2 regions of the Serratia sp. NFX21 genome follow, and region 2 is predicted to be linked to the other one. Evidence: predicted binding sites of a transcription regulator. Region 2 holds the regulator's gene; the other holds the start of a gene.

Region 1 (3,420 bases), 1.9 Mb from region 2:
ATTTTCCAACTGCTTGATGCGCTGGGATACTGCCGATTGTGTGATGCAAAGTTTTTGCGCGGCGCGCTCAAAGCCACGCTCACGGATCACCGCGTCCAGCGCTTGCAGCGTTCGATAGTCTGGGCGTTTCATCGGAAAGATATCCCTTAAAGTAAATTGATACAGGCACTATGCCACATCTCTGGTGTATTACAGGTGGAAAATCACTGGGCCATCTTGCCGCACCGCGCCTAAAAATGCGGCCTGGCGTGAAGAAGTGTGATCCTGCCTAAGTGAAAAATAGCGATTTACCCTATAATACGCACACGTTTTCGTACAGAGGCAATGGACATATTATGACGCAGGATGAACTGAAAAAAGCGGTTGGCTGGGCAGCACTGGATTACGTTACCCCGGGCACCATCGTTGGGGTTGGCACTGGCTCGACCGCCGCCCACTTTATTGACGCGCTCGGCTCGATCAAGCACCAGATCGAAGGGGCGGTGTCCAGCTCTGACGCCTCTACCGCCAAGCTGAAAAGCCTCGGTATCCACGTTTTCGACAGCAATGAAGTGGATTCACTGGATATTTATGTCGACGGCGCGGATGAAATCAACCGCCATATGCAGATGATCAAAGGCGGCGGCGCTGCGCTGACGCGTGAAAAAATCATTGCCGCTATCGCGCGCAAATTTATCTGTATTGTCGATTCCAGCAAACAGGTCGATGTGTTGGGTAAATTCCCTCTGCCGGTAGAAGTGATCCCGATGGCACGTTCTTACGTAGCGCGTGAGCTGGTCAAGCTGGGCGGGCTGCCGGAGTATCGTCAGAATGTCCTGACCGATAACGGCAACGTGATCCTCGATGTGCATAACCTGAGCATCATGGACGCCATTGCGCTGGAAAACAAAATCAACGGCATCGCCGGTGTGGTGACCGTGGGTCTGTTCGCCAACCGGGGTGCCGATGTGGCGCTGGTTGGTACGCCTGACGGCGTGAAGGTTGTCGAGTAATGTAGTGCCGCTACAGGTATGCGGTCTTGGATCCCACCAGGCCGCATAATTCACTGGTTAAAATATCTTTTATTAAAAGCGTCAAATTTGGTGACATATGTCACATTGCGAGCGATAGCTCCACGAAGCTTCTGTCTATTTCTTTCCCTATGGCATTTTCTGCCAGAAACCACCAACAACGCTGAGCCTTGTACTGACGGGCGGGCAATCGTTTGTATTGCCGCCCGCGATATTTTTGTTATGTTGGATGCGTGCTGTTTCACAACAGCCGCTTCTGAAGTCTGAACATAGGGTCGGGTAAATGGCAAAAGTATCATTGGAGAAAGACAGGATTAAATTCCTGTTGGTGGAAGGGGTTCATCAGAGCACGGTAGATAATCTGCTGGCAGCCGGATATACCAACATTGAATATCACAAAGGTGCGTTAGACACCGAATCGCTTAAGGCATCGATTCGCGATGCTCACTTCGTCGGTATCCGATCGCGCACAAATCTGACCGAAGAAGTTTTCGCTGCCGCAGAGAAGCTGGTGGCGGTTGGCTGTTTCTGTATTGGCACTAACCAGGTTGATTTGAAGGCGGCGACCAAACGCGGCGTCCCGGTGTTTAACGCACCTTTCTCTAATACCCGATCCGTGGCTGAAATGGTGCTGGGCGAACTGCTGCTGATGTTGCGCGGCATTCCGTCCGCCAACGCCAAAGCGCACCGTGGCGAATGGCAGAAGCTGGCCGTCGGCTCGTTTGAAGCGCGCGGCAAGAAGCTGGGGATTATTGGCTACGGCCATATCGGCACCCAACTGGGGATCCTGGCCGAAGGCCTGGGCATGAAAGTGTTCTTCTACGATATCGAGAACAAGCTGCCGTTGGGTAATGCCCAGCAGGTGCGCCACCTGTCCGATCTGCTCAATATGAGCGACGTAGTGACGCTGCACGTGCCGGAAACCCTGTCGACCAAGAATATGATGGGCGCAGAAGAGCTGGCGTTGATGAAGCCAGGCTCGATTCTGATCAACGCCTCGCGCGGTACCGTGGTGGATATCCCAGAATTGTGCAAAGTCCTGGCCAGCAAGCATTTGGCCGGTGCGGCGATCGACGTCTTCCCGGAAGAACCTGCGACCAACAGTGAGCCGTTCATCTCACCGTTGTGCGAGTTCGACAACGTGATCCTGACTCCGCACATTGGCGGTTCTACGCAGGAAGCGCAGGAGAATATCGGTGACGAAGTGGCCGGTAAGCTGGCGAAATACTCCGACAACGGTTCGACCCTGTCGGCGGTTAACTTCCCGGAAGTATCACTGCCGGCGCATGGCCCTAATGCCAGCCGTCTGCTGCACATCCATGAAAACCGTCCTGGTGTATTGACGCAGATTAACCAGATCTTCGCTGAAGAAGGGGTGAACATCGCCGCGCAGTACCTGCAAACCGGTCCGGAAATCGGCTACGTGGTTATCGATATCGAAGCGGAAACCGAACGTGCCGATGCTGCACTGCAACGCATGAAGGCTATTGACGGCACTATCCGTGCTCGCCTGCTGCTCTGATTGAATACGCGGTGACAAAAAGGCCGGATTTTTCCGGCCTTTTCTATTTGGCTATCTGCCATGTCCAATTTTGAGATGGGGTAATGATTTCCGGCAGCGGGATATCCCAATGCTCCACCGGCAGCTGTTCCACCTGCTGGCAGTCATGCGCCAACCCGATAGGGTAGGGGCCGAGATGCTGCCAGTTTTGCAGAGTGCGATCGTAAAAACCGCCGCCCATCCCCAAACGCTGACCCGAGCTGTCAAACGCCACCAATGGCGTCAGCACCACGTCAAGTGATCCGACCGGCAAGACGTTGCGCACATCGAGCTGTGGCTCAAGGATATTGAAACGGTTGTTAACCAGCGGCGTTTCCGGGGTGTAACGCAGGAACAGCAGGTTGCCGGGGCTAAACGGGTGCAACACCGGCAGATAGACTTGCTTGGCCTGTTGCCATAACCGTTCAATCAGCGGACGGGTATCCAACTCACCGTCAAACGACAAAAATACTGCAATGCTGTGTGCCGCCTGGATGCGCGGATGCACAGCGATACGTTCGGCAGTTTGCAGGGCAAAGTTATTTTGTTGTTCAGAGGTTAGGGCGCGTCGACGCTGACGGATTTGGTTACGGATGTTCTGCCGCTGCTGGGCATACTGGGCTTGAAAAGACATAGTCAGCACACTTACCGCTGAGGAAGGGGGAATCTCCGAGATGCCGTCGCAGGCTGTAACCCTTGAACCCATGGTTCAAGGTGAACGTGCTGTCGCAATCTTAAGGCTTCTCGGCGGGCCGAGCATGCACACCGATCGCGGATCATCACATTCTGTTGGTACTAAATATCGGCTCAGGGGACTGGCCCGCTGGCGAACATCTCAGAGAAATTTTTTACTCATTGCCGAAACCTTGG
Region 2 (3,420 bases):
GTCGCCCGCACCGGCAGCTTCAGCGCAGCGGCGCATGAGCTGCACCGAGTGCCCTCGGCGGTCAGTTATACCGTGCGGCAATTGGAACAATGGCTGGCGGTTCCGCTGTTTGAACGGCGTCATCGTGACGTGGAACTGACCCCGGCCGGCGTGGTGTTTGTGCAGGAGGCACGCAGTGTCATCAAAAAAATGCTCGACACCCGCCGCCAGTGTCAACAGGTGGCTAACGGTTGGCGTGGCCAACTGAAAATTGCGGTAGACATCATTGTTAAACCCCAGCGCTGCCGCCAACTGGTTCTGGACTTCTATCGCCATTTCCCCGACGTAGAACTGATGGTCCAACCTGAGGTGTTTAACGGCGTCTGGGATGCGCTGGTGGACGGGCGTGCTGATATGGCTATTGGGGCGACGCGTGCGGTGCCGGTCGGGGGCGGGTTTGCCTTTCGCGATATGGGCGACATGCGCTGGCTGTGCGTGGTCAGTCCGCAGCATCCGCTGGCGATGATGGATGGCCTGTTGAATGATGAGCAACTGCGGCCTTTCCCGTCGCTGTGTCTGGAAGATACCTCGCGCAACCTGCCCAAGCGGGTCACCTGGACACTGGACAACCAACGGCGGCTGGTGGTGCCGGACTGGGCCTCGGCGCTGGATTGTCTGTGTGCCGGCCTGTGCGTTGGCATGATGCCGGCGCATCAGGCCTTGCCATTGGTGCAGCGTGGGGAACTGGTAGCGTTGCAGCTGCAGCAGCCGTTTCCGGCCAGCCCCTGTTGTCTGACCTGGCAGCAGAATACGCCATCACCGGCGATGGCCTGGCTGTTGGATTACCTGGGGGACAGTGAAACGCTGAATCAGGAATGGCTAAGCGAAGTGGTGCCGGAAACCACAGCGGCTTCCGGCATTAGCAATTAGCGGCGGTAATCGATGAATGGGCCGTCAGCGACCGAACGACGCTCAATCAGTTTCGGATGCACTTCAATCACCTGCGACTCTTCACGCTTGCTGATAATACGGTCCAGCAACATGGTGAACGCCATTTCACCCAAACGCTCTTTGGGTTGATGAATGGTGGTCAGTGCCGGGGTGAAATAGCGGGCGTTACGCACGTTATCGTAGCCAATCACCGAAATGTCTTGTGGCACCCGCAGCCCAAGTTCGTCGGCGGCGCAGATCGCGCCCATCGCCATGATGTCGCCGCCGCAGAATACCGCGGTCGGGCGATGTTTTTGCGACAGGATCTGGTGCATGGCCTTGTAGCCGGATTCCGGCTCAAAGTCACCCTGAACAATCCACTCGTCACGTACTTCAATATTGGCTTCTTCCATGGCTTTTAAAAAGCCCTGATGGCGGCCGCCACCGGTATTGCGCGACAGTTGGCCTGGAATGGCTCCAATATCGCGGTGACCGCGTTCAATCAGATAACGCCCGGCCAGATAGCCGCCGGCGAAGGCGTTATCAATGATGCTATCGGTAAAATCACCGCGGGCCGCGCCCCAGTCCATCACAACCATTGGGATGTTGCGGTAGTCTTCCAGCATGCCGAGCAATTGGTCTGGATATTCCGAACACATCACCAGCAGACCATCAACACGCTTTTGCGCCAGCATCGCCAGATAGGCCCGCTGTTTGTCCAGATTGTTGTGCGAGTTACATAAAATCAGCGTATAGCCTTTGCTGTAGCAGCTGTTTTCTACCGCCTCGATCACTTCGGCAAAGTAGGGGGCTTCGCTGGAGGTGGCCAGCAGGCCAATCGATTTGGTGTGATTGACCTTCAGGCTGCGCGCTACGGCGCTGGGTGAGTAATGCAGCTCTTTAATCGCAGCGCCAACGGCCGCTTTTGTCTCTTCGGCGACGAAACGAGTCTTATTGATGACGTGCGAAACGGTGGTGGTGGAAACGCCAGCGCGTTTGGCCACATCTTTAATCGTTGCCATGTAAAGAATGACTCCTGAACTCACATGTTGCAGTATGTAAGTGTGATGTTAATCGTTTGCCTGCGTAGATCCTTCTCCAAAGAAGCGAAAACTGAGTTTTTAGTGTGTTGAAGTCGTCAGCGCTTGGTCAGGAGGGGCATTTTGCCGGTACACAGTTGTGAACTGCGAATTTTGTCCCATATTGAGCCAAAGTGGAAGAGGTAATCGGTATAATAAACCGGGAAATGATAACAAGATTTTATTGTTCAACTGTGTGAAAATGGTTTGACGCATTAATTGTGTGCCTTTTACCCTTGGGAAACCCAATCTGAAAAGGAGTTGTAATGGATACCGATCTGAAAATGTCACTGTTCACCACCGTTTGTGCGCTGGCCGTGATTATTGCTTTCAGCTTCACCGCTGCTTTGAACTGATCCCCTCAAGTAAAACAGGCGCAGCCCGCTGCGCCTGATTGTTTTTCCCCGCGTTACGCCAGGTTCTTTTCCACAAATGCCCAGTTAACCAGTGCCCAGAAGTTTTCCAGGTAGGCAGGTCGTGCGTTGCGGTAATCGATGTAATAGGCGTGTTCCCAAACGTCGACGGTCAGCAGCGGTTTATCATCACCGGTTAGCGGTGTCGCTGCGTTCGAGGTGTTAACAATCGCCAGCGAACCCTCCGGTTTTTTCACCAGCCAGGTCCAGCCTGCGCCAAAGTTTTTCACTGCGGCGTCGCTGAATTGCTGTTTAAATTCGGCGAAAGAACCAAATGCCTGATTAATCGCCACGGCCAGTTTACCTTCAGGCTCACCGCCGCCCTGTGGCGACAGACAGTGCCAATAGAAAGTGTGGTTCCATACCTGAGCGGCATTATTGAAGATGCCGCCGTCAGAGGCCTTAACGATCTCTTCGAGGGACAACCCTTCAAACTTGCTGCCTTTCAGCAGATTGTTCAGGTTCACCACGTAGGCGTTGTGATGCTTGCCATAATGGTATTCCAGAGTTTCTGCGGAAATGTGCGGTTCGAGGGCGTTTTTTTCATAAGGTAATGCAGGAAGTTCGAACGACATTGCTTTCTCCTTGTACAGTGCCAGTCCACCGTCGTAACAACGGGTATTAGATTGACCTGTTTTTATTGTGGGTATTTAGCTTAGCAATTTTCGCGATGAATTACAGGGGGAACGGGCAAGGGATTGGCTATGACTACGAGGTTTGGGGAAACGATCAGGGGAGAGCGGCTGACAGTGCCAGCCGCAAGGGAGTTTATCGAATGGTTTTTGGCGTGACTACCCGGCGTGCGCCGATGTAGTGGTTTTGCCAGTAGTCGTTATCGAGCTGGCTGATGCGGATTTCTTCACCGGTACGCGGGGACTGAATGAATTTGCCGTTACCCAAATAAACCCCAACATGGTCGGCCACGCCGCGGTTGTTAATGCGGAAGAACACCAGATCGCCGCTTTCCAGCTCACTCTTCTTGATCGGCGCTGCGTCACGCAGGTGATACATCTCGTTGG

Evidence for each region. The regulator PurR, encoded in region 2, represses purine synthesis genes. The targets are predictions, from matches to a motif close to CANGCAAACGTTTGCNTG.
Region 1: serA (phosphoglycerate dehydrogenase) is a predicted target of PurR. The motif match lies at 1,194-1,211, and genes of this name have one in related genera.

The regions. Positions count from the first base shown of each region.
Region 1 covers NZ_CP183196.1:4,711,147-4,714,566, reverse strand. Annotated here, with positions in the region: gene ACNT1W_RS22040 (LysR family transcriptional regulator ArgP) at 1-132, opposite strand, end outside; gene rpiA (ribose-5-phosphate isomerase RpiA) at 336-992, shown strand; gene serA (phosphoglycerate dehydrogenase) at 1,294-2,532, shown strand; gene ACNT1W_RS22025 (5-formyltetrahydrofolate cyclo-ligase) at 2,576-3,184, opposite strand; RNA gene ssrS (6S RNA) at 3,213-3,395, opposite strand.
Region 2 covers NZ_CP183196.1:2,786,666-2,790,085, forward strand. Annotated here, with positions in the region: gene punR (DNA-binding transcriptional activator PunR) at 1-909, shown strand, start outside; gene purR (HTH-type transcriptional repressor PurR) at 906-1,931, opposite strand; gene ACNT1W_RS13260 (YnhF family membrane protein) at 2,255-2,344, shown strand; gene sodB (superoxide dismutase [Fe]) at 2,398-2,976, opposite strand; gene ACNT1W_RS13270 (C40 family peptidase) at 3,170-3,420, opposite strand, start outside.